DNA from 2 places in the Streptomyces ferrugineus genome. Region 2 is predicted to be linked to the other one. Evidence: predicted binding sites of a transcription regulator. Region 2 holds the regulator's gene; the other holds the start of a gene.

Region 1 (15,155 bases), 1.1 Mb from region 2:
GCGCCGGAGAGCACCAGGGGGGTGCCGGCCATCGCGGCCTGCGGGTGTGTTGTGGCTGGTCGCGCAGTTCCCCGCGCCCCTAGGGCGTTCGCCATCAGCGAGTTACCTCCGTACGGTCGGTGTGGTCCAGGAGATCCCAGGCCAGTAGCCCGGCACCGAGGCATCCCGCCGTGTCCCCCAGCGCCGCGGGGACAATGGACGGCAGCTTCTGGAAAGTGACCCGCCGCCGGACGGCGTCCCGCAGCGGTGTGAACAAGGTTTCCCCCGCCTCGGCCAGGCCGCCACCGATGATCAGGACCCGCGGGTCCAGCAGGGTGAGTGCGGTGACCAGGCCGTCGGCGAGGGCGTCGACGGCGTTCTGCCAGATTCGTACGGCGTTCGAGTCGCCGGACGCGACGGCCTTGGCGCAGTCCGCGGCGTCCGCCTCCGGGTCCCCGACCGCGGTGGCCCACGCCTCGCTCACCGCCGCCGCCGACGCGAACCGCTCCAGGCAGCCGCGCTGCCCGCACGGGCAGCGGGTGCCGCCGGGCCGTACGACGATGTGGCCGATCTCGCCCGCGAAGCCGTGCGCGCCCGCCTCGACCCGGCCGTCGATGCCGATGGCACCGGCTATCCCGGTGCCGAGCGGCACGAAGAGGTACCGGTCGGCACCTCGGCCCGCGCCGATCCGGCCCTCCGCCAGCCCACCGGTGCGCACGTCGTGGCCGAGGGCGACGGGGGTGCCGCCGAGCCGTTCGGACAGCAGTCGGCGCAGGGGCACGTCCCGCCAGCCCAGGTTGGCCGCGTAGGCGGCGATGCCCCGCTGCTCGTCGACGATGCCGGGGACGGCGATGCCGACGGCCGCCGCGGGCTCGCCGAAGCGCTCCTCGCCGTACGCGCGCAGCTCGGCGGCGAAGTCGAGGATGCCGTCGATGACCGCCTCTGGGCCGCGTTCGCGGCCGGTCGGGCGGCGGGCCTGGTGGAGCAGCCCGCCGCTCGCCCCTGCCAGGGCGGCCTTCATCCCGGTGCCGCCCACATCGAGGGCGATGACATGTCTCACGGGGGACAGTGTGGCTTGCGCACCCGCGAGAGGTCTAGTCCACTTACGTGGTGTAGACCTTATGGGGGCAATATGTATGACGTTTCGAAAGTTTCGAACACAACTATGGGGCGGGTTCGCGTGCAGCGGCAGAGTCGTAGTCGTAGTCCTCGGCGTACGGGAGCGATCGCGGTGGTGTCCGCGCTGGGCCTGACGGCGGCCCTCGGCGGCTGCGGGCTGACCGGCGAGTCGGACGGGGTGACGCTGAAGCTGGTCGCGGCGGACTACGGCGACAGCGAGGCGAACAGTTCCCAGAAGTACTGGGACAAGCTCGTCAAGGCGTACGAGGCCGAGCACCCGGGGGTGCGGATCGACGTCACGGTGTACTCCTGGAGCGACGTCGACGCCAAGGTCAAGGAGATGGTCGACGCCGGGAAGGCGCCGGACATGGCGCAGATCGGGGCGTACGCCGACTACGCCGCCGAGGGCCTGCTGTACGAGGCCGACCAACTGCTCTCGATCCCCGTCCAGGCCGACTTCGTCGCGCAGTTCGCGGACGCGGGGCAGGTGAAGTCGGTGCAGTACGGCATCCCCTTCGCCTCCTCCACGCGGCTGCTCTTCTACAACAAGACGCTCTTCGACAAGGCCGGCATCACCCCGCCGACCACCTGGAAGGAGCTGGCCGCCGACGCCGAGGCGCTGAAGGCGGAGGGCGTGAAGTACCCGTACGCCCTGCCGCTCGGCCCGGAGGAGGCGCAGGCCGAGACGATGCAGTGGCTGCTCAGCGGCGGGGGCGGCTACACCGACACCACCGTCGGCTCGTACAGCATCGACTCCGCGGAGAACGTCGCCACCTTCAACTGGCTCAAGAACGACCTGGTCGGCAAGGGGCTCACCGGCCCGGTGGCACCCGGCGAGCTGAACCGGGCGGACGCCTTCTCCGCGTTCGCGGCCGGTGACGTCGGCATGCTCAACGGCCACCCCTCGCTGATGCAGATGGCCGCGAAGAAGGGCGTGAAGTTCGGCATGGTGCCGATGCCCGGGGTGGAGGGGCCGAGCAAGGTCTCCATGGGCGTGGCCGACTGGATGATGGCCTTCAAGAAGAACGGCCACGCCGACCAGGTGGGCGAGTTCCTCGACTTCGTCTACGACAAGCAGAACGTGCTGGACTTCTCCCGCCGGTACGACCTGCTCCCCGTCACGAACTCCGCGTCCACGGTGATGACCGCGGCCAAGCAGGACGCCGACCTCAAGCCGTTCCTGGAGCAGCTCCCGCTCTCCGAGCTCTACCCGGTCGGCCAGACCTCCTGGGCGGCGGTCAGCGCCGACATCAAGAAGCGCATCGGCGGCACGGTCGCGGCCGGCGGCAGCCCGTCGGCGGTCCTGGGCCGGCTCCAGACGGCGGCCACCCGGGCGGAGAGCGCCGAATAGCCCCGGCGCGGTCGCGGGGCCGCCCGGTCGCGGGGCCGCCCGGTTGTCGGTGGCGGGCGTTACGGTGCGTCCATGGACCAGCACCAGGACCCGTCCGAGGCCGCCCTCGCCGACCGCGAGCGGTCCATCCTCGCGCTGGAACGCCGGGGCTTCACGGGCCCCGGCGCCAAGGAGCGGGCGATACGCGAGGAACTGGGCCTGGCCCCCGTCCGCTACTACCAGCTCCTGAACGCCCTGCTGGACGACCCGAGGGCCCTGCGGCACGACCCGGTGACGGTGAACCGGCTGCGGCGGGTACGGGAGGCACGGCGGGCGGAGAGATGAGCCAGGGGTACATCCGCCCGTCCCTGGATAGGGTCCCCGTATGGCCAGTCACCAGGATCCGACCGACCCCGCGGGCCCGCTGCCGACCCCCGTCACCCGGCCCGGCCGCGACGGACTCGCCGCGCTCCTCGACCGCCCCGCACGGGCGCTCGTCGCGCTGGACTTCGACGGCACGCTCGCCCCGATCGTGCCGGACCCGGATCAGGCGCGGGCCCACCCCGACGCCCTGTCGGCACTGGTCGCGCTCGCGCCGCAGGTGGCCGGCGTCGCGGTGGTCACCGGGCGCCCGGCCGACGTGGCCGTGCGGTACGGCGGTTTCGCCGGGGTCGCGGGCCTTGAGCACCTCGTCGTGCTCGGGCACTACGGCGCCGAGCGCTGGGACGCCGTCAGTGGAAAGGTCACCGCACCCGACCCCCACCCCGGCATCGCGACCGTCCGTGCCGAACTGCCGGGGCTGCTCGCGAGCGTCACGCAGGGCACCTGGATCGAGGACAAGGGACATGCCGTCGCCGTGCACACGCGCCGCGCGGCCGACCCGCAGGGCACCTTCGACGCCCTGCGCGCACCCCTCACCGACCTCGCCACCCGCAACGGACTGATCGTCGAACCCGGCCGCATGGTCCTGGAACTGCGCCCACCCGGCATGGACAAGGGCGTGGCGCTCAGCGACCACGTCCGGGAGCTCGGCGCCGAGTCCGTCCTCTACGCCGGCGACGACCTCGGCGACCTCTCCGCCTACGCCGCCGTCGACGCCCTCCGCTCCGACGGCACCCCCGGCCTCCTGGTCTGCAGCGGCAGCGAGGAGGTCACCGAGCTCTCGGAGCGGGCGGACGTGGTGGTCGACGGTCCGGCGGGGGTCGTACGGCTGTTGCGGCAGATCGCGGCTCAGGCCGGCCAGGCCGGCTGATCGAGGGTGGGTTACCGGTCCAGCGCGTGGAGCTGGTCCAGGAACCACTGGGCCGGCGGCAGTGCCGTCGCGGCCGCCGCCAGTCGCTTCGAGCGCTCCGCCCGCTCCTCCGGGCGCATCGTCAACGCCTCGTGCAGCGCCCGTGCCGTGTCGATGACGTCGTACGGGTTGACCGCGAACGCGTCCTCGCCCAGTTCCTCGAAGGCCCCGGCCTCCCGCGACAGCACCAGCGCGCACCCCTCGTCGGAGACGACCGGCACCTCCTTGGCGACCAGGTTCATACCGTCCCGGATGGGGTTGACCAGCGCCACGTCCGCCAGCCGGTACGCCGCCAGCGAGCGGGCGAAGTCGTCCTTGACGTGCAGCACGACCGGCGTCCAACCCGGCGTGCCATAGCGGGAGTTGATCTCCGTCGCCAGGCGCTGCACCTCGGCCGTGTAGTCGCGGTACACCGCCAGGTCCTGCCGCGAGGGGTAGGCGAACGCCACGTGCACCACCCGCTCGCGCCACTCGGGGTGGTCGTCGAGGAGCTGCCGGTACGCCAGCAGGCCGCGCACGATGTTCTTGGACAGCTCGGTGCGGTCGACCCGGACGATCGCCTTGCGGCCCTCGCCGATCTCGCCCTTCAGCACCGCCATCCGCTCGGCCACGTCGGCCTGATGCGCCCGCGCCCGCAGGAAGTCCGCGTCCGCCCCCAGCCCGTGCACCCCGACCCGGGTGCCGCCGAGCCCGCCGACGAACCGCTCGGCGCACGCCTCGAACGCGTCCGCCCACCGCCGGGTGAGGAACCCCAGCCGGTCCGCGCCGAGCATCCCCCACAACAGCTGCGAACGGATGTCGTCCGGCAGCATGCGGAAGTACTCCGGCGGTGCCCAGGGCGTGTGCGAGAAGTGGCCGATCCGGACGTCGGGGCGCAGCTCGCGCAGCATGCCCGGCACCAGGCACAGGTGGTAGTCCTGCACCAGCACCGCCGCCCCCGGCGCCGCCTGCCCGGCCAGCGCCCGGGCGAAGGCGCGGTTGTACGTCTCGTACGACGCCCACTGCCGCCGGAACTCCGCGTCGAAGACCGGCTCCAGCGGCGTCTGGTACAGCATGTGGTGGACGAACCACAGCACCGAGTTCGCGATGCCGTTGTACGCGTCCGCGTGCACGTCGGCCGGGATGTCCAGCATCAGCACGCCGTCCTCGCCGGCCCCGCGCCGCACCGCCTCCCGGTCCCCGTCGGACAGCGCCGAGCACACCCACAGCGCGCCCGCGTCCGGCCCGATCGCCGACAGCCCGGAGACGACCCCGCCGCCGCCCCGCTTGGAGTGCAGCGAGCCGTCCTCGCGCACCTCGTACGAGACCGGGCCGCGGTTCGACGCGACCAGCACCCTGGCAGCACCTCGCGCATCCTGCGCATCCTGCGTGGAAGCCATACGCCTCAACCTAGCCCGGCCCGGAAACGCTCAAACGTACGGTTCCGCTTACTGGACGGCTCCTCCACACCCCGTGTACGGCCGGTTTCCGGCGTTTACGCGACCTTCCGCGTCGCGTACTCGGCGATCTCCACCATCGGCGGCCGCTCCTCGGTGTCCACGGAGTACGTCAGCGGCTGGAAACCGTCCTCGCCCCGCTCGAACTGGGTGAGGGAGGGCCGGATCAGATGGCCGCGGGCCAGCCTGAGCTGTGCCGTGCGGTAGATCGCCGCCGACATCCGGCCGAGCGCCTGCCCGTCCTGGTGCCGGTGCTTGCGCACCCCGACGTCCACCTGGGCCAGCGCGTCCAGGCCCACCAGATGCAGGGCGTCGACCAGCATGCCCAGCTCGACGCCGTAGCCGACGGGGAACGGGAGCTGCTCGAGCAGCGACCTGCGGGCCGCGTACTCGCCGCCCAGCGGCTGCACGAAGCCGGCGAGCTGCGGCCAGTGCATGTTCAGCAGCGGGCGCGCCATCAGCTCGGTGACCCGGCCGCCCTGCCCGGCCGCCGAGCCGAGCGGGCGGTCGTACATCGCCTTGACGAGGTCCACGTCCGGATCGGTGAGCAGCGGGCCGACGATCCCGGAGACGAACTCGGAGGAGAACTCCTTCAGGTCGGCGTCGATGAAGCAGACGATGTCCCCGCTCGTCACCAGCAGGGAGCGCCACAGCACCTCCCCCTTGCCGGGCACGGCAGGCAGGTGCGGCAGGATGTCGTCGCGGTGCACCACCCGCGCGCCCGCCGCGGCGGCCACCTCGGAGGTGCGGTCGGTGGACCCCGAGTCGACGACGACGATCTCGTCGACCAGGGGGACCTGGCGCATGAGGTCATGACGGATGATCGCGACGATGTCGCCGACCGTCTCCTCCTCGTTGAGCGCGGGCAGCACGACGGAGACCGACTGGCCCGTACGCTGCTTGGCGGCCAGGATGCGGTGGAGCGGGCGGTCGACGGCGGACCAGGAGCGGGTGCGCAGCCAGCGCTCGACTTCTTCCAGCACGGTCAGCGGCTCCTCACTGTTGTCTCGCGTTACGGACGGCTCTCTCAACTGTCCTGGCGTTCGGTTACAGTCTTGAACAACGCGGATGACCATCGCATGTCCGGGGTCACCTGCCGATTACAACCGCATACAGCTCATCCAGAGGGGCAGAGGGAAACGGCCCGATGAAGCCCCGGCAACCCTCCAGTCGGTTCTCGTAGATCAGCGTCGATCGTCACCGTTGATCGTCTCCGCGAGGCTCCCGGCTAGGGAAGGTGCCAAATCCGTCTCACGGCGAGATGCGTCGTGAGGAAGATGAGGAGAAAGGGCCTCGCCTCACATGGCTGTGCAGACTGTTGCAAGCACCACCGACTCCACCGTGGACCTCGGTCCCGCCGCGGCACTGTCCTGCCGCGAATGCGGTCACCGGGTACCCCTCGGACCGGTCTTCGCCTGCGAGGAGTGTTTCGGCCCGCTGGAGATCGCGTACGACTTCTCGGCCTACGACACCGAGCAGCTCCGTAAGCGGATCGAGGCGGGTCCCGCGAACATCTGGCGCTACGCGCCGCTGCTTCCCGTCCCGGCCGACGTCGCCGACAAGCCGAACCTCAACCCCGGCTGGACCAAGCTCGTCAAGGCCGACAACCTCGCCCGTGAGCTGGGCGTGACCGGCGGCCTGTACGTCAAGGACGACTCCGGCAACCCGACGCACTCCTTCAAGGACCGGGTGGTCGCCCAGGCTCTGGAGGCCGCCCGCGCCTTCGGCTTCACCACGCTCTCCTGCTCCTCGACCGGCAACCTCGCCGGCGCGGTGGGCGCGGCCGCGGCCCGCGCGGGCTTCCGGTCCTGCGTGTTCATCCCGCACGACCTGGAGCAGGGCAAGGTCGTCATGGCCGCGATCTACGGCGGCGAGCTCGTCGGCATCGAGGGCAACTACGACGACGTGAACCGCTTCTGCTCCGAGCTGATCGGCGACCCGGCCGGCGAGGGCTGGGGCTTCGTCAACGTCAACCTGCGGCCGTACTACGCCGAGGGTTCCAAGACCCTGGCGTACGAGATCTGCGAGCAGCTCGGCTGGCGGCTCCCGGACCAGCTGGTCGTCCCGATCGCGTCGGGCTCGCAGCTCACGAAGATCGACAAGGGTCTGCAGGAGCTGATCAAGCTCGGGCTCGTCGAGGACAAGCCGTACAAGATCTTCGGAGCGCAGGCCGAGGGCTGCTCGCCGGTGTCGACGGCGTTCAAGGCCGGCCACGACGTGGTGCGCCCGCAGAAGCCGAACACCATCGCCAAGTCCCTCGCGATCGGCAACCCGGCCGACGGGCCGTACGTCCTCGACATCGCGCGCCGCACCGGCGGTTTCGTGGAGGATGTGACGGACGAGCAGGTCGTGGACGCGATCGGGCTGCTCGCCCGGACCGAGGGGGTCTTCGCGGAGACCGCCGGCGGGGTGACCGTCGGTGTGACGAAGAAGCTCATCGACAACGGCGTCCTCGACCCCGCCAAGACCACCGTCGTCCTCAACACCGGCGACGGACTCAAGACCCTCGACGCGGTGGCCGGTACCGGTCTCACCGCCACCATCCGCCCGAACCTGGACTCCTTCCGAGAGGCTGGCCTCGCATGAGCGTGACCGTTCGCATCCCCACCATCCTGCGCACCTACACGGGTGGCCAGGCCGAGGTCGCCGCCGAAGGTGCCACCCTCGCCGACGTCATCGCCGACCTGGAGAAGAACCACACCGGGATCGCCGCCCGGGTGCTGGACGACCAGGGCAAGCTGCGGCGGTTCGTCAACGTGTACGTCAACGACGACGACGTCCGGTTCGAGCAGGGGCTGGAGACGGCCACGCCGGACGGTGCGGGTGTCTCCATCATTCCGGCCGTCGCGGGCGGTTGATACCCGCCGGTAGTAACCGTCGGTAACAGCGATTACCGAGAGTTCATCGAATTGCCTCCTCCGTGAGAGAAGCGGAGGGGGCAATTCTGTGTGGTTGAGCGAGGTACAGTTGGGGAACGTGCCGCCGATCTCCGGGTCGGCAGCCCTTGATTTCTGCCGCAGGTCCGACAAGAAGTAGCCAAAGTGTGCGGGTTTTTTGCGGCTTTTGTTCCATTTGCCAGGTCCGACTTGACCTGAAGTCAGGGGAATTGTCCCCACATTCCCGACCAGTCGTGCCCGGATTTCTCGTCCGATTGACCTGTTGCAGACGGCAGTTGGGCAGATACATTCAGCCGCGGTCGACGCGTTCCGGCGCACGCCCCCGACCGATGGGGGGTGAGGTCTGACCCGGATCCGCGAAGTGTGGATCTGTGCAAGGGCCAGTAATAGGGGAGTTAGGCATGGCTCAGGGCACCGTCAAGTGGTTCAACGCGGAGAAGGGGTACGGCTTCATCGCGGTCGACGGTGGTGCGGATGTTTTCGTCCACTACAGCGCGATCCAGATGGACGGTTACCGCACCCTGGAAGAGGGTCAGCGGGTGGAGTTCGAGATCTCGCAGGGCCAGAAGGGCCCGCAGGCCGACATGGTTCGCGTCACCGCCTGAACGTTCTTCTGCACGTCACTTCACCGAAGGGTCCGCACCTCACCGGGTGCGGGCCCTTCGCCTGTTCGCCCATCGCCGACCGGGGCCCGATCCCCGAGAGCCGCTTGCACTCGCATGGGTCGAGTGCTAATCATTGGCGTTAGCACTCTGAAGGTGAGAGTGACAAAGAAGGACCGGGTCGGTGAGGCCCGCAGGCCAAGTGGGGCAAGGAACCACGGGGTCGGCGAGCCGTCCGTCGCGGGCGCGGGCGCGGTCCGAAGGAATCACCCCCAGTCCTGGAGGGACCACTTCACATGGCCAAGATCATCGCGTTCGACGAGGAGGCGCGGCGCGGCCTCGAGCGCGGCATGAACCAGCTCGCGGACGCCGTGAAGGTGACGCTCGGCCCCAAGGGTCGCAACGTCGTCCTCGAGAAGAAGTGGGGCGCCCCCACGATCACCAACGATGGTGTCTCCATCGCCAAGGAGATCGAGCTCGAGGACCCGTACGAGAAGATCGGCGCCGAGCTGGTCAAGGAAGTCGCCAAGAAGACGGACGACGTCGCCGGTGACGGTACGACCACCGCGACCGTTCTCGCCCAGGCCCTGGTCAAGGAGGGCCTGCGCAACGTAGCCGCCGGCGCCAACCCGATGGCCCTCAAGCGCGGTATCGAGAAGGCCGTCGAGGCCGTCTCCGCCGCCCTGCTGGAGCAGGCGAAGGACGTCGAGACCAAGGAGCAGATCGCCTCCACGGCCTCCATCTCCGCCGCCGACACCCAGATCGGTGAGCTCATCGCCGAGGCCATGGACAAGGTCGGCAAGGAAGGCGTCATCACCGTCGAGGAGTCCCAGACCTTCGGTCTGGAGCTGGAGCTCACCGAGGGTATGCGCTTCGACAAGGGCTACATCTCGGCGTACTTCGCCACCGACATGGAGCGTATGGAGGCGTCCCTCGACGACCCGTACATCCTGATCGCCAACTCCAAGATCTCCTCGGTCAAGGACCTGCTCCCGCTCCTGGAGAAGGTCATGCAGTCGGGCAAGCCGCTGCTGATCATCGCCGAGGACGTCGAGGGCGAGGCCCTGTCGACCCTGGTCGTCAACAAGATCCGCGGCACCTTCAAGTCCGTCGCCGTCAAGGCCCCGGGCTTCGGTGACCGCCGCAAGGCCATGCTCGGCGACATCGCCATCCTCACGGGCGGCGAGGTCATCTCCGAGGAGGTCGGCCTCAAGCTGGAGAACGCGACCCTGGACCTCCTGGGCCGCGCCCGCAAGGTCGTCATCACCAAGGACGAGACCACCATCGTCGACGGCGCCGGCTCCACCGACCAGGTGCAGGGCCGCGTGAACCAGATCCGCGCCGAGATCGAGAACAGCGACTCGGACTACGACCGCGAGAAGCTCCAGGAGCGCCTGGCCAAGCTCGCGGGCGGCGTCGCGGTCATCAAGGCCGGTGCCGCCACCGAGGTGGAGCTCAAGGAGCGCAAGCACCGCATCGAGGACGCCGTGCGCAACGCCAAGGCGGCCGTCGAGGAGGGCATCGTCGCCGGTGGTGGCGTGGCCCTGCTGCAGGCCTCCGGTGTCTTCGAGAAGCTGGAGCTGGAGGGTGACGAGGCGACCGGCGCCGCGGCCGTCAAGCTCGCCCTCGAGGCCCCGCTGAAGCAGATCGCCGTCAACGCCGGCCTCGAGGGCGGCGTCGTGGTGGAGAAGGTCCGCAACCTCACCCCGGGTCACGGCCTGAACGCCGCGTCCGGTGAGTACGTCGACCTGGTCGCCGAGGGCATCATCGACCCGGCGAAGGTGACGCGTTCCGCGCTGCAGAACGCCGCGTCCATCGCCGCGCTGTTCCTCACCACCGAGGCCGTCATCGCCGACAAGCCGGAGAAGGCCGCCGCGCCCGCCGGTGGCGGTATGCCGGGCGGTGACATGGACTTCTGAGCCGCTTCGCGAGAAGGCTCGGACCCGGTCCGTCAGTACCGAGGGCGGCACTCCCTGGAGACAGGGGGTGCCGCCCTCGGGCGTGTCCGGGGTCACAACCGGGCGGGATGTGGAATGCGCGACCTCGCCCCCGCAGTTCCTTAAGGCGTTGCAATAATGCGCACGCACATACCGTCCGGTCAGTCGACCCCACCTCCAAGGAGCCCACCACGTGACCGTCACCGAGCCCGCCGCCTCCCGCGCGGCCCATGTCCTGTCCCGGCCGACCTCGATCAACGGCCTCACCGTGCCCAACCGCATCGTGATGGCGCCGATGACGCGCATGTTCTCGCCGGGCGGCGTCCCCGGTGCGGACGTGGTGTCGTACTACGCGCGCCGGGCCGCCGCCGGCGTGGGGCTGATCGTGACCGAGGGGACCTACGTCGGGCATGAGTCGGCCGGGCAGAGCGACCGGGTGCCCCGGTTCCACGGCGAGGAGCAGCTCGCCGGATGGGCGAAGGTCGCCGAGAGCGTGCATGCGGCGGGCGGGACCATCGTGCCGCAGCTCTGGCACATCGGCATGGTGCGGCAGCAGGGCCAGCCGCCCTACGCCGAGGCCCCGGCCGTCGGCCCCTCCGGGCTGCGGATCGGTGCCGACGAGCCCACCGGCAGGGCCATGACCCAGCGCGACCTGGACGACGTCATCGGCGCCTTCGCCGAGGCCGCCGCGGACGCCGAGCGGATCGGGTTCGACGGCGTGGAGATCCACGGCGCCCACGGCTACCTCGTCGACCAGTTCCTGTGGGCGGGGACGAACCGCCGCACCGACGCGTACGGAGGTGACCCCGTCGCCCGTACGAAGTTCGCGGCGGAGATCGTGGCCGCCGTACGGGAGTCGGTCTCGCCGTCCTTCCCGGTCGTCTTCCGCTACTCGCAGTGGAAGCAGGAGGCCTACGACGCCCGTCTCGCCGAGACCCCCGAGGAGCTGGAGGCCGTCCTCGCCCCGCTCGCCGCGGCCGGGGTCGACGCCTTCCACGCCTCCACCCGCCGCTACTGGGTCCCGGAGTTCGACGGCTCCGACCTCAACCTCGCCGGCTGGACGAAGAAGCTGACCGGCAAGCCCACCATCACCGTCGGCTCGGTCGGCCTGGACGGCGAGTTCCTGGGCGCGTTCGCCGGCCAGGGCTCCGGGATCAAGGGCATCGACGACCTCCTGGACCGCCTGGAGGCCGAGGAGTTCGACTTCGTCGCCGTCGGCCGGGCGCTGCTCCAGGACCCGGAGTGGGCCGCGAAGGTGCTGCAGGGCCGCCTTGGTGAGCTGGCGTCGTATGACGCCGCTTCGCTGAAGTCCCTGAGCTGACACCGGCGCCGTAGGGCCCCGCGCCCCTCTGGGGTGCGGGGCTCACCCGCACAGGTCGAGTACGTCAATCAACCAAGTCGATGCTGGTCGCGGGCCTGTGCATGGCGCCCTCGAGCCTGGTCATGATGGCGACGGCGCCGGTGTCGGCGGCGATTTCCCGCGCGCAGGGCCCGAAGGTGACGTTGATGATCGGCGTGCTGATCGTCGCCGCCGGCTACGGCTCGATGCCCGCCCTCATCATGAGCGCCGTGCCCGCGTCGGAGACGGCCGCCGCGAACAGCCTCAACACGCTGATGCGTTCCCTCGGTACGTCCACGGCGAGCGCCGTCGCGGGCGTGATCCTCGCCCAGATGACGACGGACCTCGGCGGCTACGCCCTGCCGTCCGAGAACGGCTTCAAGGTGGTCCTGGCGGTGGGCGCCGGGGCCGCGCTGCCGGCGTTCGTGGTGGCGTCGTTCATCCCGCGGCAGGAGACGGCCGCCGCCGGGGGCGAGGCGGTGACGGACGCGGCTGCGGAACCGGCGGGAACGGCCGCGAAGTCGTAACCAGTCGTAACTACAGGTTCCCCAACGGCTCGATGTCCACCTTCACCGGAGTGCCCCACACGCGCAGCACCTCGTAGTCGGTGAACTCGTGTACGAGCCGGTAGGCCATGGCGGGACGCGGGCCGCGACGCTGGGCGGCGAGATAGAGCTCGGCCTCCCGGCGGTCGCGGCGCGGAGTGCCACACAGCTGCCACTCCTGACCGTTCCACAGCTCCGGCAGCCAGCGCTGCTGGGGCTGGGGGCGGTCGCCCCGGACGCCATAGCGGGAGGGGGCGGTCTCGGTGGTGCGCGGGGGCACGGGACCGCCGTTGTACTCGGCACGACGGGCTGCCCGGCGACGGGTTTCACAGAGCAGACAGAGGTCGTGGGCGTTCTCGTCGACCGGGCCGTTCGGGTGCTCCGGGCAGCGGGTGGCGGGGGCGGCGCCGGTGACGCTCTCGTCCAGCAGGTCGAGCGCGCGGCGCACGTCCGCCTTGACCTCGTGCAGCCTGGCGTCCGGCGTGTCGGAGGTCAGGGCCTCGCCGTGCTCGCCGAGGAGGCGGAGGGCTCGGCCCAGGGCGGTGAGTTGGGCGTGGTTCATGGGGCGGCTCCGGGGCTGGCGGGGGCCTTGGTCAGGTGGTGTGGCCGACCCTCAGCATGCACATGGGGGGTCCTGTGCTTCCGAGCGGGTCATGAACTCCCTTGAGCTTCTCGGTGTCGAGGGTGAGACCTGGCGGGGGCTCGAGACCCTTGGGTGGCAGGAGGAACAGGAGTTGCTCGGCATACGGAACCGCCGTGTTAGGCGTTCAGGCGGGCGTACTGTTCCGGCGTGAGGCGGACCGTGTCCGCGCCCAGGTTCTCCTCCAGGTGTGCGATGCTCGCCGTTCCCGGGATCGGGAGGATCACCGGGGAGTGGGCGAGGAGCCAGGCGAGGGTGACCTGGGTCGGTGTGGCGTCGAGTTCCCCGGCCACGGCGGCGATCTCCGACGACCGCCCGCCCGACTGTCCCGCCGCCACCGGCCGCCACGGCAGGAACGCGATGCCCGCCTCCTCGCACGCGGCGAGGACGGGCTCGTGCTCGCGGTCGAGGGGGTTGTAGCGGTTCTGGACGCTCGCGATGTCCACGACGGCGCGGGCGTCGGCGAGTTCGGCGGCCGTCACCTCGGAGAGGCCGATGTGGCCGATCTTGCCCTCGTCGCGCAGGTCGCGCAGGGCGCCGAGCTGGTCGGGCAGCGGCACGTCCGGGTCGAGGCGGTGGAGCTGGAGGAGTCCGATGCGGTCCAGGCGGAGGCGGAGCAGGGCCTCGTCGACCTGGTCGCGCAGGTCGGCCGGTTCGCCGGCGTGCCGCCAGCCCTCACCGTCGGTGGTGTGGCGGATGCCGACCTTCGTGGCGATCACGAGGTCCTCGGGGTACGGGTGCAGGGCCTCGGCGAGGAGGTCCTCGTTGCCGCCCCAGCCGTACATGTGCGCGGTGTCGATGAGTGTGACGCCGAGTTCGACGGCTCGGCGGGCGACCGCGAGGCAGGTGGCACGGTCCTCGGCGGTCTCCGGTCGTAGGTGCATCGCCCCGAAGCCGAGCCGCCGTACTTCCAGTTCGCCGCCGATGCGGAACGTCGTCGGTGCCGTCATACGGCCACGCTAACAGGGGAGTCGACGTCAGCTCCCCGCCGTTTCCAGCGCGGCTCGGAGGTGGCCGTCGGCCGCGGCCAGGAGTCCGTTCGCCGTGGCGCCGTCCACGTCCGCCAGCAGGATCAGGATCGCCGTCTTCACCTCGCCGCCCGCCTCGGTCAGGGCGCGCTCGATGTCGGTGTCGGCGGCCCCGGTGGCGAGGGCGACGATGCGGCGGGAGCGGGCCCGGAGTTTGTCGTTGGAGGCGCGGACGTCGACCATGAGGTTTCCGTAGGTCTTGCCGAGCCGGATCATCGTGATCGTCGACAGCATGTTGAGGACCAGCTTCTGGGCGGTGCCGGCCTTGAGGCGGGTCGAGCCGGTCAGCAGTTCGGGGCCGACGACGATCTCGATGCCGTGCTCGGCTGCGGAGGCGAGGGTGCTGCCCGGGTTGCAGGACAGGCCGATCGTCAGCGCGCCCTGCTGACGGGCGTGTTCGACCGCGGCGATGGCGTACGGCGTGCGTCCGGAGGCCGAGATGCCGACCACCGTGTCCGCCGGGGTGAGTGCGAGGGCGTCGAGGTCGGCGTGGGCCAGCTCCACGGAGTCCTCGGCGCCCTCGACGGAGGTGACCATCGCCGCCGGGCCGCCCGCGATGAGGCCGACGACCTGGGCGGGGTCGGTGTTGAAGGTGGGCGGGCACTCGGAGGCGTCGAGGATGCCGAGGCGGCCGGCGGTGCCGGCGCCCGCGTACAGGAGTCGGCCGCCGCGTGCCATCCGTTCCGCGACGGCGTCGATCGCGGCGGCGATCTCGGGGAGGCGGGCGGCGACGGCGGCGGGCACGGAGGCGTCCTCGCCGTTCATGAGCCGGGCGATGTCGAGGGTGGGGAGCTGGTCGATCTCGGCGAGTTCGGGGCGGAACGCCTCGGTGGTCAGGGTCTCCAACTCGGCACGCAGATCACGGGGGTTGGATGTCGAGGTCATGAGAGACGGCTCTTTCTGATGTGCTGTGTCCGGTCCGACCTGCTATCGGCGATGCCGGTGGGCCAGTGCCTCGTAAGACGCGGCCAGCGCCGGCGCCGCCGTCTCGTAGGTCCGCTGGGCGACCCCG
Region 2 (15,155 bases):
TACCAGGCGGCCTCACCGGCCAGTTGGTGTGAGTAGACGTCCACGGCCGCGGCGTCGGCATGCTCGGGCTGCGGCATGAACAGGTTGACGCCGAAAGGACGCTGGGTCAGCCCGCGCAGCTGCTTGATCTCCTGGTACATCCCGTCGGCGGTCTTGTACCCGGCGGCGAGAAAACCCAGCCCACCGGACTCGGACACGGCGGCGGCGAGCTGCGGCACGGAGACGCCGCCCGCCATGGGGGCCTGCACGATCGGATGGGGGAAGAGATCGGTCAGTGCGGAGGACATGACGGCATGTTGTCACGTCCTCCGAACAAGTCCGAATCGACCCTTCCCCTTGGCATAGGCCCGGAGTTTGCCTCCGGACTCAACGCCCGTTGAACGCGTCCTTGAGCCTGGAGAACAACCCCTGCTGCCCCGGCTGGAACTGCCCCTGCGGACGCTCCTCGCCGCGCAGCTTGGCCAGCTCGCGCAGGAGGCGCTCCTGCTCGGGGTCGAGCTTCGTCGGGGTCGTGACCTCGACGTGGACGATGAGATCGCCCCGGCCGCCGCCGCGCAGGTGCGTGACACCCCGGCCGTGCAGCGGGATCGACTGGCCGGACTGGGTGCCCGGGCGGATGTCGACCTCTTCCAGGCCGTCCAGCGTCTCCAGCGGGACCTTCGTGCCGAGGGCCGCCGCCGTCATCGGGATCGTCACCGTGCAGTGCAGATCGTCGCCACGCCGCTGGAAGGTCGGGTGGGGCAGCTCATGGATCTCGACGTACAGGTCACCTGCGGGACCGCCGCCGGGCCCGACCTCGCCCTCGCCGGCGAGCTGGATCCGGGTGCCGTTGTCGACACCGGCCGGGATCTTGACGGTGAGGGTCCGACGGGACCGTACCCGCCCGTCGCCCGCGCACTCCGGACACGGCGTCGGGACGACGGTCCCGAAGCCCTGGCACTGCGGGCACGGCCGCGAGGTCATGACCTGGCCCAGGAAGGACCGCGTCACCTGCGACACCTCACCGCGACCGCGGCACATGTCACACGTCTGCGCGGAGGTGCCGGGCGCCGCGCCCTCACCGTTGCAGGTGTTGCAGACGACGGCCGTGTCGACCTGGATGTCCTTCGTCGTGCCGAAGGCCGCCTCGTCGAGCTCGACCTCCAGCCGGATCATCGCGTCCTGGCCGCGCCGGGTGCGCGAGCGCGGGCCGCGCTGGGACGCCGTACCGAAGAACGCGTCCATGATGTCCGAGAAGTTCCCGAACCCACCGGCCCCGAAGCCGCCCGCACCGCCGCCGGCGCCCTGCTGCGAGAGCGGGTCGCCGCCGAGGTCGTAGACCTGCTTCTTCTGCGGATCCGACAACACCTCGTACGCGGCGTTGATCTCCTTGAACCGCTCCTGGGTCTTCGGATCCGGGTTGACGTCCGGGTGCAGCTCGCGCGCGAGCCGCCGGAAGGCCTTCTTGATCTCTTCCTGCGACGCGTCGCGACGCACGCCGAGCACGGCGTAGTAGTCCGTGGCCACTTACGACTCCGCCAGGATCTGTCCGACGTAACGTGCCACTGCGCGTACCGCTCCCATCGTTCCCGGGTAATCCATGCGGGTCGGTCCGACCACGCCGAGCTTGGCGACTGCCTCGCCGCCCGAACCGTAGCCCACCGACACGACGGACGTGGAGTTGAGTCCTTCGTAGGCGTTCTCGTGCCCGATGCGCACGGTCATGCCCGAATCCCCGGCCTCGCCAAGCAACTTGAGGAGCACGACCTGCTCCTCCAGTGCCTCCAGCACCGGCTGGATGGTGAGGGGGAAATCATGCGAGAAGCGGGTCAGATTGGCGGTGCCGCCGATCATCAGCCGCTCCTCGTTCTCCTCGACGAGCGTCTCCAGGAGGGTGGAGAGCACGGTCGAGACGGTGCCTCGGTCCTCGAGGTCGAAGGCCTCGGCGAGGTCCTCGACGAGCATCGGCACATCGGTGAAGCGCCGGCCCGCGACCCGGCTGTTGAGCCGCGCGCGTAGATCGGCGAGCGAGGCCTCGCCGAACGGCGCCGGGCAGTCGATCATGCGCTGCTCGACCCGGCCGGTGTCCGTGATCAGGACGAGCATCACGCGCGCGGGCGCGAGCGAGAGCAGCTCGACATGGCGGACGGTGGACCGGGTCAGGGACGGGTACTGCACGACGGCGACCTGCCGGGTGAGCTGCGCGAGCAGCCGTACCGTGCGGGCCACGACGTCGTCGAGGTCCACGGCGCCGTCGAGGAAGTTCTGGATGGCGCGCCGCTCGGGCGGGGTCATCGGCTTGACGCCGGCGAGCTTGTCGACGAACAGCCGGTAGCCCTTGTCGGTCGGGATGCGCCCGGCGCTGGTGTGCGGCTGGGCGATGAAGCCCTCGTCCTCCAGGGCCGCCATGTCGTTGCGCACGGTGGCCGGGGAGACACCGAGGTTGTGCCGCTCGGTCAGCGCCTTCGAGCCGACCGGCTCCTCGGTCCCGACGTAGTCCTGGACGATGGCGCGCAGTACCTGAAGCCTGCGTTCACTCAGCATCTCGCGCACACCTCCAGCGGTCGTCCCCTTGGCGCGTTTCCTGGCACTCTGTCCATCCGAGTGCCAGCCGTCCCCGGCCAGTGTACGGCGGTGGGGTGCACCCCGGGCAAGGCCGGGCCAGCACCGCCGCGCCCGACGGTGGTGTCGCTTAGCGTCGCCGTATGACGGTGACTTGGGAAGAGCTGGGGTGGGAACGGCTGGCGGCCGGGGTGGGGCGGTACCGGCTTCCGGTCTGGGACTGCACGGCGGGGCTGGTGGTGGGGGACGGCACCGCGCTGATCGTGGACGCCGGGTCGAGCCTCGCGGAGGGCGTGCGGTTGCGTACGCAGGCGCAGTGGCTCGCGGGTCACCGTGTGACTCATCTCGCGCTGACGCATCCCCATTTCGATCACGTTTTCGGCGCGGCGGCCTTCGCGGGGGCGGAGGTGTACGGCCCGGTGGGCATGGACACGGTGCTGGCGGGCCGGCACGCGCGCGAGGAGCTGCGCGCGGACGCCGTCCGGGACGGCCTGGACCCGGCCGCGGCGGAGGAGGCGGTGGACGCGCTGGTCCACCCCCACCACCAGGTCAGCGGCGAGTGGACCCTCGACCTGGGCGGCGGCCGCCAGGTCCTGCTGGCGAACGTGGGCCCGGCGCACACGGCCCACGACCTGGTGGTACTGGTGCCGGGCGACCCTGAGGTCGTCTACTGCGGGGACCTCGTCGAGGAGTCCGGCGAACCCCAGGCGGGCCCCGACGCCGTACCGTCGCACTGGCCGGCCGCCCTGGACCGCCTGCTGGACCTGGGCGGCGAGGACGCGCTGTACGTGCCCGGTCACGGAGCGGTGGTGGACGCGGAGTTCGTACGGCGCCAGCGCGACGAGCTGGCCGCCAGATTCGGCGTGTCGCGGTGAGCGCGGGGCCACTTCTCCTATCGTCATCCGAATGCGCCAGTACTCCCCGGACCTGACCCCGCCCTGGAAGAAGCCCAAGCCCGTCCCCGAGGTCCCGGCGGAGCCCGGCCTGGTCGTCGAGGAGCCCGGCACGGGGTTCTGCGGCGCGGTGATCCGCTGCGAGGCCGGCACGGTGACCCTGGAGGACCGCTTCGGCAAGCACCGGGTTTTTCCGCTGGAGCCGCGGGGGTTCCTGCTGGAGGGCAAGGTGGTGACGCTCGTCCGGCCGTCCGGCGCGGCTCCGGTACGTCCCACCCGTACCGCATCCGGCTCGGTCGCCGTCCCCGGCGCCCGCGCACGCGTGGCCCGCGCCGGCCGTATCTACGTCGAGGGCCGACACGACGCCGAGCTGGTCGAGAAGGTGTGGGGCGACGATCTGCGCATCGAGGGCGTGGTGGTGGAGTACCTGGAGGGCGTGGACGATCTGCCGTCGATCGTGGCCGAATTCGCACCGGGTCCGGATGCGCGGCTGGGGGTCCTGGTGGACCACCTGGTACCGGGCACGAAGGAGTGGCGCATCGCACAGGCGGTGACGAGCGAGCACGCCCTGGTGGTGGGCCACCCGTACGTCGACATCTGGGAGGCGGTGAAGCCGTCGTCCCTGGGGATCGAGGCGTGGCCGCGGGTGCCGCATGGGGAGGACTGGAAGACGGGGGTGTGCCGGGCACTGAGGTGGCCGTCGGAGAACACCGGGGCGGTGTGGCAGGCGATTCTGAAGCGGGTGGGGTCTTACAAGGACCTGGAGCCGGAGTTGCTGGGGAGGGTGGAGGAGCTGATCGACTTCGTCACGGCAGCCGGTGACGCCTGACCCCGGTAAGAGTTCCGAACTCGCTCGTGTCCAGTTCTACCCCGAGCAGTTCGAGCAGCACGGGGTCACCGAACTTCGTAATCCACTGCCCGCGATAGTCGGCTTGATCTCCATCGCCGATGGGATCGGTCAGCAGAACACAGTGCGCCATGATCGGGTCGATGATCAGGTAGGCGGGGATCTTGCCTGCCGCGTAGATCGAGCGCTTGATCCCGTAGTCCCGGTCGACACTCGTCTTCGAGACCACCTCGACCACCAATGTGACCATCTGGGACGGCACCAGGTTGCCTGAGTCTGGAGCCACACCACGCTCTAGCACCACAAGGTCCGGAATGGGCTCGCTGGCCTCGTCGATGATGTCCAGGTCCGTCGTCTGGAGTCGTTCCCAGGGTTTGCGCGGGATCTGATCCTGCACGTCCGCCACAATCCGGTTGTGCACCAGATCGGGAGCCGCCATCATCACGATTTCCCCCCGGAGGAGCTCGACCCTGACGCCCTCGGGAGGCTCAATCTCCTCGAAGTACTTCGTCATCCCGCGTTCGTCCACAGCGGTCATCTCCGTGGCCCTCCACATCCGCCGCGTCCTTTTGGCGGCAGCCTACGAACCAGCTTAGGGACCGAACCGACGTTCCACGCCGATTCACTCGCCCGAGTGATCAGTCCACCAAATCCCTGACCACCGCATCCGCCAGCAACCTCCCCCGCAACGTCAGCACGGCCCGCCCCTCCGCGTACGGCCCGTCCTGCAACAGCCCTTCCCCCAACGCCCGCCGCGAAGCCGCAAGCCCCTCCTCCCGCAGCAACTCCAGCGGCACCCCCTCCCGCAACCGCAGCTCCAGCAGGATCCGCTCGACCCGCCTGTCCTCCTCCGACAGCAGCTCGCGCCCCGCACCCGGCGACCGCCCCTCCGCAAGCGCCGCCGCGTACGCGCCCGGATGCTTCACGTTCCACCACCGCACCCCGCCCACGTGCGAGTGCGCTCCCGGCCCCGCGCCCCACCAGTCCGCGCCCCGCCAGTACAGCTCGTTGTGGAGACAGCGCCCGGCCTCAGAAGTCGCCCAGTTGGACACCTCGTACCAGTCGAATCCCGCCCCCGACAGCACGTCCTCCGCGATCAGGTACCGGTCCGCGTGCACGTCGTCGTCCGTCATCGGGACCTCGCCCCGGCGGATGCGGCGGGCCAGCTGGGTGCCCTCCTCGACGATCAGGGCGTACGCCGAGACATGGTCCGGTCCGGCGCCGATCGCCGCCTCCAGCGAGGCCCGCCAGTCGTCGTCCGACTCGCCGGGTGTGCCGTAGATCAGGTCCAGGTTCACGTGCTCGAAGCCCGCCGCGCGGGCCTCCGCCACGCATGCCTCCGGGCGTCCCGGCGTGTGCGTGCGGTCCAGTACGCGCAGCACGTGCTGCCTCGCGCTCTGCATGCCGAAGGAGATCCGGTTGAAGCCGCCCTCCCGCAGCCGCGCCAGATACGCCGGGTCCACCGACTCCGGGTTCGCCTCCGTCGTGATCTCCGCGTCCGGCGCCAGTGAGAACTCGTCGCGGATCGCCCCCAGCATCCGTACGAGATCGTCGGCGGCCAGCAGCGTCGGCGTACCGCCGCCGACGAAGACCGTGCGGACCGGGCGCGGATCGTCGCCGAGGACCTTCCGCGCCAGGCGGATCTCGTCGATCAGCGTCTCGGCGTAGTTGTCGCGGGACGCCAGCACGCCGCCCGTGCCGCGCAGCTCGGTCGCCGTGTAGGTGTTGAAGTCGCAGTAGCCGCAGCGGGTCGCGCAGTACGGGACGTGCAGGTAGAAGCCGAGGGGGCGGTCGGCCACGTCGGCGAGGGCGGTCGGCGGCAGCGCGCCGTCGGCGGGGACGGGCTCGCCGTCGGGGAGTGCGGAGGGCATGGGTTCTATTGTCCCGTACCTCGCCGGTCACTCGGCCTGCAGCACCAGCAGGGCCAAGTCGTCCTCCGGCGGACGGCCCCCGAACTCGTGCACCAGCCTGCGGATCCGTTCCGCGATCAGCTGGGCGTTCAGGCCCGCGCACCCGGCCAGCGCCGCCGCGAGGCCGTCGCCGTCATCGAACTGGCGGGAGCCGCTGCGCCGCTCCGTCACCCCGTCCGTCACGCACAGCAGGGTGTCGCCGGAGCGCAGCTCGAAGGTCTCGCTGGTGTACGTCACGTCCTCGACGACCCCGAGGAGGGTCTGCGGCTGCGCGGCCGTGTGCACCTCGCCGTCCTCGCCGAGCAGCAGCGGCAGGGGGTGGCCGGCGGAGGCGAGGGTGCAGCGGATGCCGCCGTCGAAGGGCGTCAGCTCGCCGTAGAGCAGGGAGAGGAAGCGGGTCTGCGGGCCGTCGCCGGGGGCCACCGGGCCGGCCAGGGCGCGGGCGGCGGCGTCGGCGGCCTCCGTGGCGTCGTCGAGGAGGAGCTGGTTGAGGCGGTCGAGGACGTCGGAGACGCGGTAGCCCTCGCGGGCGAGCAGCCGCAGCCAGGGGCGGGCGATGCCGATCACCACCGCGGCTTCCGGGCCCTTGCCCTGGACGTCCCCGATGGCGAAGCACCAGCGGCCGTCGCCGGCCGGGAACAGGTCGTAGAAGTCGCCGCTCGGGCCGCCCTTGTCGTACGGCTCGTAGACGAGGGCGCTGGCCACCCCGGGGATCTCGGCGACGGCGCCGGGCAGCAGTCCGCGCTGCAGGACCCGGCTGATGGTGGCCTGGCGGGCGTACTGGCGGGCCGCGCCGATGGCGAGGGCGACGCGGCGGCTGAGGTCCTCGACGAGTCCGGTGACCTCGTCGGGGAAGCGCACGAGGTCGGCCCGCCCGATGACGAGCGTGCCCAGCGGATGGCCGCCGGCGATCAGACGGTACGCGAGCGCGGTGCCGTGTGCCTGGCGGGCGCCGAGTGCCTCGCCGGGCCAGGGGTAGGCCACGGGCCCGGTGCGCTGGCTGGCGGGCGGCAGCGGGGGCTCCTTCTCCAGGGCGCGGCGCAGTTCCTCGATGAGGTTCTCCGAGCCGTGCCAGACGCGGGCGAGCCGGGGCCCGGTGCCGGCCGTGCCGTCCGCGGCCCAGCCGGCCCCGCCCTGTGTCTCACCGGATCGGGGGTATCCCCAGCGCCCGGCGACCTCGTCCTCCAGCCACACCGCGCACCAGTCCGCCAGCCGCGGCACGATCAGCTGGCCGGCGAGCGCGGCGACGAGGTTCTCGTCGAGCTGCCCGGCGAGCAGGTCGGAGGCCTCGGCGAGGAAGGACAGGGCGCCCCGGTTGAGCCAGTCCCGGTCCCGCTCGGCGCGCTGGGGCTCGGGCGCGAGGATCTCGGCGACGCGCAGCCCGCGCTCCAGCGCGCGCTCCTCGGCGTACGCCTCGATGTCGTCCCTGGCCGCGACGGGGTCCTCGGCGGGCAGTCGCGCCCACACGGTCTTGGCGCCGGTGCGGTAGGTGACGCCCCAGGACTCCGCGAGCCGCGACACCAGCCGCAGCCCGCGCCCGTACTCCGGGGTCTCGTACGGCGCCTCCAGCTCACCGTCGCGCGGGGCGCGCGAGGGGTGGTGGTCCAGGACCTCGACGAGCAGGGCGCCGTCCTCCTCCAGCCGGCAGGAGAGCTCGACCTCGGTGCCGGCGTGCACGACGGCGTTGGTGACGAGTTCGCTGACGGCCACGACGGCGTCGTCGACGAGGCGGTCGGTGACGTGCTCGGTGCCGGGGAGTCCGGAGGCGGCCCAGTCGGTGAGGGCGGCGCGCACGAGGGTGCGGGCGGAGCCCGGGGAGAGCGGGCTGCCGGGCAGGGTGGTGCGGGCCTCCGCGTGCCCGCCGTCCCGCGCAGGCGCATCACAGGCACGGGTAACGGTCTCCCGTTGCGCCGGAATGGCCCCCATGTACAGCTCCCCGAACGGTTCGGACGAATACGCCTCAGTCGACGCCGACAGAGTGACAGACTGGCCACGCCCATAAGCACCGAGTTACCGAAGTGGGCCGCCATGAGTGAGAACCGTGCTACGCGTGTGCTCGAAGACGGACAGAAAGACGGTCAAATTCGAGCATCGGCTCTGCGCCCACTGCTCGCCGCGATGACCGCGGCCCGGGACGGCGACTTCCGCAGGCTCCCGGAGACGGGGGAGGGAGTCGTGGCCGAGCTGACCGCGGTCTTCAACCAGATCGTGGACCGCAGCACCCACTTCACCGGGGAAGTGCAGCGCGTCAAGAGGGAGTTGATCCGGCACGGCAGGCTCGACGAGCGGCTGTCGGCGAGCCCGGGCCAGGGCGTCTGGACGACCCGCGTCAACGACGTCAACCAGCTGCTCGACGCCCTGGTGGCCCCGGCGGCGAACGCGACTCGCGTGCTGGACGCGGTGGCGGGCGGCGACCTCACCCAGCGCGTCGATCTGCACGACGGCACCCGCCAGTTACGCGGCGACCTGCGCCGCCTCGGCCGGGGGGTGAACAGGATGGTCGACCAGCTCTCCCTGTTCACCGGCGAGGTGACGAGGGTGGCCCGCGAGGTCGGCACCGAGGGCCGGCTCGGCGGCCGGGCCAAGGTACGGGGCCTGTCGGGCAGTTGGCGGGACGTGACCGAGGCGGTCAACGCGATGGCGTCCCGGCTGACCGCCCAGGTGCGCGACATCGCGGCGGTGACGACGGCCGTGGCCCGCGGCGACCTCACCCGCACGGTCACCGTCGAGGCGACCGGCGAGCTGCTCGAACTGAAGCTGACCGTGAACACGATGGTCAACCAGCTCTCCGCCTTCGCCGACGAGGTCACGCGGGTCGCCCGCGAGGTCGGCACCGAAGGGCAACTGGGCGGCCGGGCTCAGGTGCGAGGTGTGTCGGGCGTCTGGAAGGACCTCACCGACAACGTCAACTTCATGGCGTCGAACCTGACCTCGCAGGTCCGCAACATCGCCCAGGTGACCACCGCCGTCGCCAACGGCGATCTGAGCCAGAAGATCACCGTCGACGCCCGGGGCGAGATCCTCGAACTGAAGTCGACCATCAACACGATGGTGGACCAGCTCTCCGCCTTCGCCGACGAGGTCACGCGGGTCGCCCGCGAGGTCGGCACCGAGGGAAACCTCGGCGGCCGGGCCCAGGTGCGAGGTGTGTCGGGCGTCTGGAAGGACCTCACCGACAACGTCAACTTCATGGCGGACAACCTCACTTCGCAGGTCCGCAACATCGCCCTCGTCTCCACCGCCGTGGCCCAGGGCGACCTCGGCAAGAAGATCACGGTCGAGGCGAAGGGCGAGATCCTGGAGCTGAAGTCGACCATCAACACGATGGTGGACCAGCTCTCCGCCTTCGCCGACGAGGTCACGCGGGTCGCCCGCGAGGTCGGCACCGAAGGAAACCTGGGCGGCCAGGCGCAGGTGCGGGGCGTCAGCGGCGTGTGGAAGGACCTCACCGACAACGTCAACTTCATGGCGCTGAACCTGACTTCACAGGTCCGCAACATCGCCCAGGTGACCACCGCCGTCGCCAACGGCGACCTGTCCAAGAAGATCACCGTCGACGCACGCGGCGAGATCCTCGAACTGAAGGACACCGTCAACACGATGGTGCAGCAGCTGCGCGCCTTCGCCGACGAGGTGACGAGGGTCGCCCGCGAGGTCGGCACCGACGGGCGGCTCGGCGGGCGTGCGCAGGTGCTGGGCGTCTCCGGGGTCTGGCGGGACCTGACCGACAACGTCAACTACATGGCCGACAACCTGACTTCACAGGTGCGGAACATCGCCCAGGTGACCACCGCCGTCGCCAACGGCGACCTGTCCAAGAAGATCGACGTGGACGCCCGCGGCGAGATCCTGGAACTGAAGACCGCCATCAACACGATGGTCGACACCCTCTCCTCCTTCTCCTCCGAGGTCACGCGCGTCGCCCGCGAGGTCGGCAGCGAGGGCCAACTCGGCGGCCAGGCGAGGGTCGAGGGCGTCTACGGCACCTGGAAGCGCCTGACGACCAACGTGAACGAACTCGCCCTCAACCTGACCACCCAGGTCCGCGCGATCGCCGAGGTCGCCTCCGCCGTGGCCCAGGGCGACATGTCCCGCTCGATCACGGTCGAGGCCCGCGGCGAGGTCGCCGAGCTGAAGGACAACATCAACCTGATGGTGGCCAACCTGCGCGAGACGACCCGCGCCAAGGACTGGCTGGAGTCCAACCTGGCCCGTCTCGCCGCCCTGATGCAGGGCCACCGGGACCTGATGGAGGTCGCCGACCTGCTGCTGCGCGAGCTGACGCCGCTGGTGAACGCCCAGTACGGCGCGTTCTTCCTGGCCGACCCGGACAACACCGACGACACCGCGCTGCCGATCGTGCCGGGCAAGGGGCTCGCCTACATCGCCGGGTACGGCTCCGCGGAGGAGGCCGTGGTGACCGCCGCCAACAGTCCCGGACACAACCTGATCCGGCAGGCGGCGCTGGAGAAGAAGCGGATCCTGGTGGAGGAGGTGCCACCGGACTACGTGAAGATCTCCTCGGGGCTGGGCGAGGCCGCGCCCAGCAGCGTCGTGATCATCCCGATCCTCTTCGAGGACAGGCTTCTCGGCGTGATCGAGCTGGCGTCGTTCTCCCGCTTCTCCGATGTGCACCTGGCGTTCTTCGACCAGTTCGTGAACACCATCGCCGTCGCCATCAACACGATCATCGCCAACTCCCGTACGGAGTCGCTGCTCGGCGAGTCCCAGCGCCTCGCCATGCAGCTCCAGGAACGCTCCGACGAACTCCAGATGCAGCAGGCGGAGTTGCAGCGCTCGAACGCCCAACTGGAGGAGAAGGCGGCCCTGCTGGCGACCAGCTCCCAGTACAAGTCGGAATTCCTGGCGAACATGTCGCACGAGCTGCGCACGCCGCTGAACTCGTTGCTGATCCTGGCCCGTCTGCTCTCCGACAACCCGGACGGCCGGCTCTCCGACCAGGAGGTCCAGTTCGCGACGACGATCCATCGCTCGGGCTCGGACCTGCTGCAGCTGATCAACGACATCCTGGACCTGTCGAAGATCGAGGCGGGCCGGATGGACGTGCGCCCCAAGCGGCTGCCGCTCATCAAGCTCCTCGACTACGTCCACGCCACCTTCCGCCCGCTCACCCTGGACCGGGGGCTCGCCTTCGAGGTGTCGGTCGGCGAGGGCGTGCCGCGCGAGATGCACTCGGACGAGCAGCGCCTCCAGCAGATCCTGCGCAACCTCCTGTCCAACGCGATCAAGTTCACCGCGAGGGGCGGTGTCGAGCTGCGGGTGAGCCGGTTGAAGGACCCCGAGCACCGCTACGTCCACGACGGCGACGATGTGATCGCCTTCGCGGTGTCCGACACCGGCATCGGCATCACGGCGGAGAAGCTCCCCGTGATCTTCGAGGCGTTCCAGCAGGCCGACGGCACGACCAACCGCAAGTACGGCGGCACGGGCCTGGGCCTGTCCATCAGCCGGGAGATCGCGGGCCTGCTGGGCGGTCGTATCGTCGCCGAGAGCGAACTCGGCAAGGGCTCCACGTTCACGCTGTACGTCCCGGTCGTCGGCCCCGGGCACGCGGCGACCGGCCCGGTTCCCGAGAACCGTCCGCTGCCGATGCCGGAACAGCGGTCGGCCGAGCCGTTCCCGACCGCCCACGACGCGGAGGAGACCTGGCCGGCGCCGACCAAGCTGGAGGCGTGGCAGACGGGGCGGGCGGGACGGGTGCTGCCGGGCCGGCGGGTGCTGATCGTGGACGACGACATCCGCAACGTCTTCGCGCTGACCCATGTGCTGGGCCGGGTCGGCATGCCGGTGCTGTACGCGGAGAACGGCCGCGAGGGCATCGAGACGCTGGAGCGCAACCCGGACGTCGAACTCGTCCTGATGGACATCATGATGCCGGAGCTGGACGGCTACGAGACGATCTCCGCCATCCGCCGCACCCCGCGCTGGGCGCATCTGCCCATCGTCGCGCTGACCGCGAAGGCGATGCCCGGAGACCGGGAGAAGTCCATCGCGCGGGGCGCCAACGAATACGTACCGAAGCCGGTGGACGTGGATCAGCTGTTCACCGTCGTCTGCGACCTCCTGGACCCCGATGGCGCGGACGGCACCCAAGATGACGGGGCGACGGACGCCGCCGAGGAGACGGCGGATCCGCCGACGACTGAATGAGGCCAATTCACCATGATCGCTGAGGCAACGACCGACGAGCGTGCCGGCATCCTCCTGGTCGATGACATGGAGGACAACCTGATCGCGCTGGAGGCCGTCCTTGGGTCCCTCAACGAGCCGCTCGTCCGCGCTCGTTCGGGCGAGCAGGCCATGAAGGCGCTGCTGCGGCAACGCTTCGCCCTGGTCCTGCTCGACGTCCGGATGCCGGGCATGGACGGCTTCGAGACCGCCACGAACATCAAACGGCTCGACCAGACCAAGGACGTGCCGATCATCTTCCTGACCGGCGCGGAGGACGACCCCGGTTACGCGTTCCGCGGTTACGCCACCGGGGCCGCCGACTATCTGACCAAGCCGTTCGACCCATGGGTGCTGCGCGCGAAGGTGACGGTGTTCCTGGACCTGTACCGCAAGAACAGGCAGCTGGAGCACCTGCTGAGGCGTGAGCACAGCCACGGCAGGGAACTGAGCACCCGGCTGGCGGCCCTGGAGGAACAGCTCTCCGAGGACACGCCCCCGGACCTGACGGAGCTACGCGCGAGGATCCACGAGATACGCCGTCTTGTCGGGTGAGGGTGCTCGTCCCGGGCCCATCCGGCCTACGCCTCGCGCGTACCGGCGTACATCTCGTCGATGAGGTGCTTGTACTCCCGCTCCACCACGGGCCGCTTGAGCTTCAGGCTCGGTGTGATCTCACCGTGCTCGACATCGAGGTCCCTGGGCAGCAGCCGGAACTTCTTGATGGTCTGCCACTTCTGCAGGCCCTCGTTGAGCTGCTTGACGTAGCCCTCGACCATCGCCACGGTCGCCGGCGCGGCCACCACGTCGGCGTACGCCTTGCCGCCGAGCCCGTTCTCCTCGGCCCAGCCGAGGATCGCGACCTCGTCCAGGGCGATGAGCGCGGTGCAGAAGTTCCGGTCGGCCCCGTGCACCAGGATGTTGGAGACGTACGGGCACACCGCCTTGAACTGCCCCTCGACCTCGGCGGGCGCGATGTACTTGCCGCCGGACGTCTTGATGAGGTCCTTCTTGCGGTCGGTGATGCGCAGGTACCCGTCGGGCGACAGCTCGCCGATGTCGCCGGTGTGGAACCAGCCGTCGCTCTCCAGCACCTCGGCGGTCTTGTCCGGCAGCCCGTGGTAGCCCTCCATGATGCCGGGGCCGCGCAGCAGGATCTCGCCGTCGTCGGCGATACGGACCTCGGTGCCGGGCAGCGGCTTGCCGACCGTGCCGGTGCGGTAGGCCTCGCCGGGGTTGACGAAGGAGGCGGCCGAGGACTCGGTCAGGCCGTAGCCCTCCAGGATGTGGATGCCGGCGCCGGCGAAGAAGTAGCCGATCTCCGGGGCGAGCGCGGCGCTGCCGGAGACGCACGCGCGCAGGTTGCCGCCGAAGGCCTCGCGGATCTTGGCGTACACCAGCGCGTCGGCGACCTTGTGCTTGGCGCCGAGGCCGAACGGCACGGAGTGGGTGCCGGTGCGCCGGAAGGTGTCCTGGGAGGCCTTGGCGTACTCGCGGGCGACCCCGGCGGCCCACTGGAAGATCTTGTACTTGGCGCCACCGGCGGCGCGGGCCTTGGCGGCGACCCCGTTGTAGACCTTCTCGAAGATGCGCGGCACGGCGGCCATGTACGTCGGCCGTACGACCGGCAGATTCTCGATGATCTTGTCGACGCGGCCGTCGACGGCGGTGACGTGGCCGACCTCGATCTGGCCGGAGGTGAGCACCTTGCCGAAGACGTGCGCCAGCGGCAGCCACAGGTACTGCACGTCCTCGGCGCCGACCAGCCCGGTGGCGGCGATCGCCTTGGCCATGTACGCCCAGTTGTCGTGCGGCAGCCGCACGCCCTTGGGGCGGCCGGTGGTGCCGGAGGTGTAGATGAGGGTGGCGAGCTGGTCCTTGGTGATCGCGCCGACCCGCTGCTTGATCAGGTCGGGGTCCTTCTCCAGCCGGGCCGCGCCGCGCTTCTCCAGCTCGTCGAGGGTGAGGATCCAGTCGGCGGTCTCGACGCCGGCCGGGTCGATGACGACGACATGGGTGAGGTGCGGCAGCTCGGCGCGCTTCTCCACGGCCTTGGCCAGCTGCGCCGCGTCCTCGGCGATCAGCACCCGGCTCTCGGAGTCGGAGAGGATGTACGCCGACTCCTCGGCGTTGGTCTGCGGATAGACGGTGGTCGTCGCGGCGCCGGCGCACATGATGCCCAGGTCGGCGAGGATCCACTCGATCCGGGTCGAGGAGGCGAGGGCGACGCGCTGCTCGGGCTGCACACCCAGCTCGATGAGCCCGGCCGCGATGGCGTAGACCCGCTCGGCGGCCTGCGCCCAGCTCAGCGACTTCCAGTCGTCCGGCCCCTCACCGGAGGCCGCGGGCACCGGGTAGCGGTACGCCTCGGCGTCCGGCGTGGCGGTCACGCGGTCCAGGAAGAGGGTCGCCACGCTCGGTGGACGGTTCTCGATCAGTGTCTGTGTGTCGCTCACGACATCCTCCGGGGGCCCGCGACAATGCGGCTGGCTCAATTGCGGCTGGCTTCACGCGGTAGCGTTTGTTTAACTCACGAGTAACTATCGAGCAGAGATCAGGGTAGAGCCCGACCGGCCACCGCGTAAGGGGCTGCGGCCTGTCACTTCCTACAGAGAGCGACGCTACGCACGCGTAGGGGCCCACCGCACTTTCGTACGACGGACCCCTGGTTGCGGCGATTTGCCGGACGACGCTCTCTTACCGGCGGTTACTTCTTGCCCTTGCCCGACCCCGCGCTGTCATCACTGCTCAGCACGGCGATGAAGGCCTCCTGCG

The links. The regulator HrcA, encoded in region 2, represses chaperone genes, less so after heat shock. The targets are predictions, from matches to a motif close to TTNGCACTCNGNNNNNCNGAGTGCNAA.
Region 1: the regulator HrcA is predicted to act here: its motif matches at 8,761-8,787, upstream of groL (chaperonin GroEL).

The regions. Positions count from the first base shown of each region.
Region 1 covers NZ_CP063373.1:731,079-746,233, forward strand. The annotation lists gene nagA (N-acetylglucosamine-6-phosphate deacetylase) at 1-32, opposite strand, end outside; gene IM697_RS03520 (ROK family protein) at 95-1,039, opposite strand; gene IM697_RS03525 (ABC transporter substrate-binding protein) at 1,145-2,449, shown strand; gene IM697_RS03530 (DUF3263 domain-containing protein) at 2,522-2,773, shown strand; gene otsB (trehalose-phosphatase) at 2,814-3,680, shown strand; gene IM697_RS03540 (alpha,alpha-trehalose-phosphate synthase (UDP-forming)) at 3,692-5,098, opposite strand; gene IM697_RS03545 (glucosyl-3-phosphoglycerate synthase) at 5,194-6,138, opposite strand; SAM riboswitch class I at 6,270-6,439, shown strand; gene thrC (threonine synthase) at 6,458-7,741, shown strand; gene IM697_RS03555 (ubiquitin-like small modifier protein 1) at 7,738-8,013, shown strand; gene IM697_RS03560 (cold-shock protein) at 8,454-8,657, shown strand; gene groL (chaperonin GroEL) at 8,951-10,573, shown strand; gene IM697_RS03570 (NADH:flavin oxidoreductase) at 10,785-11,912, shown strand; gene IM697_RS03575 (MFS transporter) at 12,014-12,457, shown strand; gene IM697_RS03580 (hypothetical protein) at 12,468-13,037, opposite strand; gene IM697_RS03585 (aldo/keto reductase) at 13,235-14,065, opposite strand; gene murQ (N-acetylmuramic acid 6-phosphate etherase) at 14,093-15,028, opposite strand; gene IM697_RS03595 (MurR/RpiR family transcriptional regulator) at 15,071-15,155, opposite strand, start outside.
Region 2 covers NZ_CP063373.1:1,840,627-1,855,781, reverse strand. The annotation lists gene IM697_RS08455 (nitronate monooxygenase) at 1-287, opposite strand, end outside; gene dnaJ (molecular chaperone DnaJ) at 367-1,506, opposite strand; gene hrcA (heat-inducible transcriptional repressor HrcA) at 1,507-2,523, opposite strand; gene IM697_RS08440 (MBL fold metallo-hydrolase) at 2,685-3,416, shown strand; gene IM697_RS08435 (DUF3097 domain-containing protein) at 3,448-4,263, shown strand; gene IM697_RS08430 (Uma2 family endonuclease) at 4,241-4,819, opposite strand; gene hemW (radical SAM family heme chaperone HemW) at 4,920-6,152, opposite strand; gene IM697_RS08420 (SpoIIE family protein phosphatase) at 6,180-8,117, opposite strand; gene IM697_RS08415 (HAMP domain-containing protein) at 8,220-12,362, shown strand; gene IM697_RS08410 (response regulator) at 12,375-12,935, shown strand; gene IM697_RS08405 (AMP-dependent synthetase/ligase) at 12,962-14,836, opposite strand; gene lepA (translation elongation factor 4) at 15,088-15,155, opposite strand, start outside.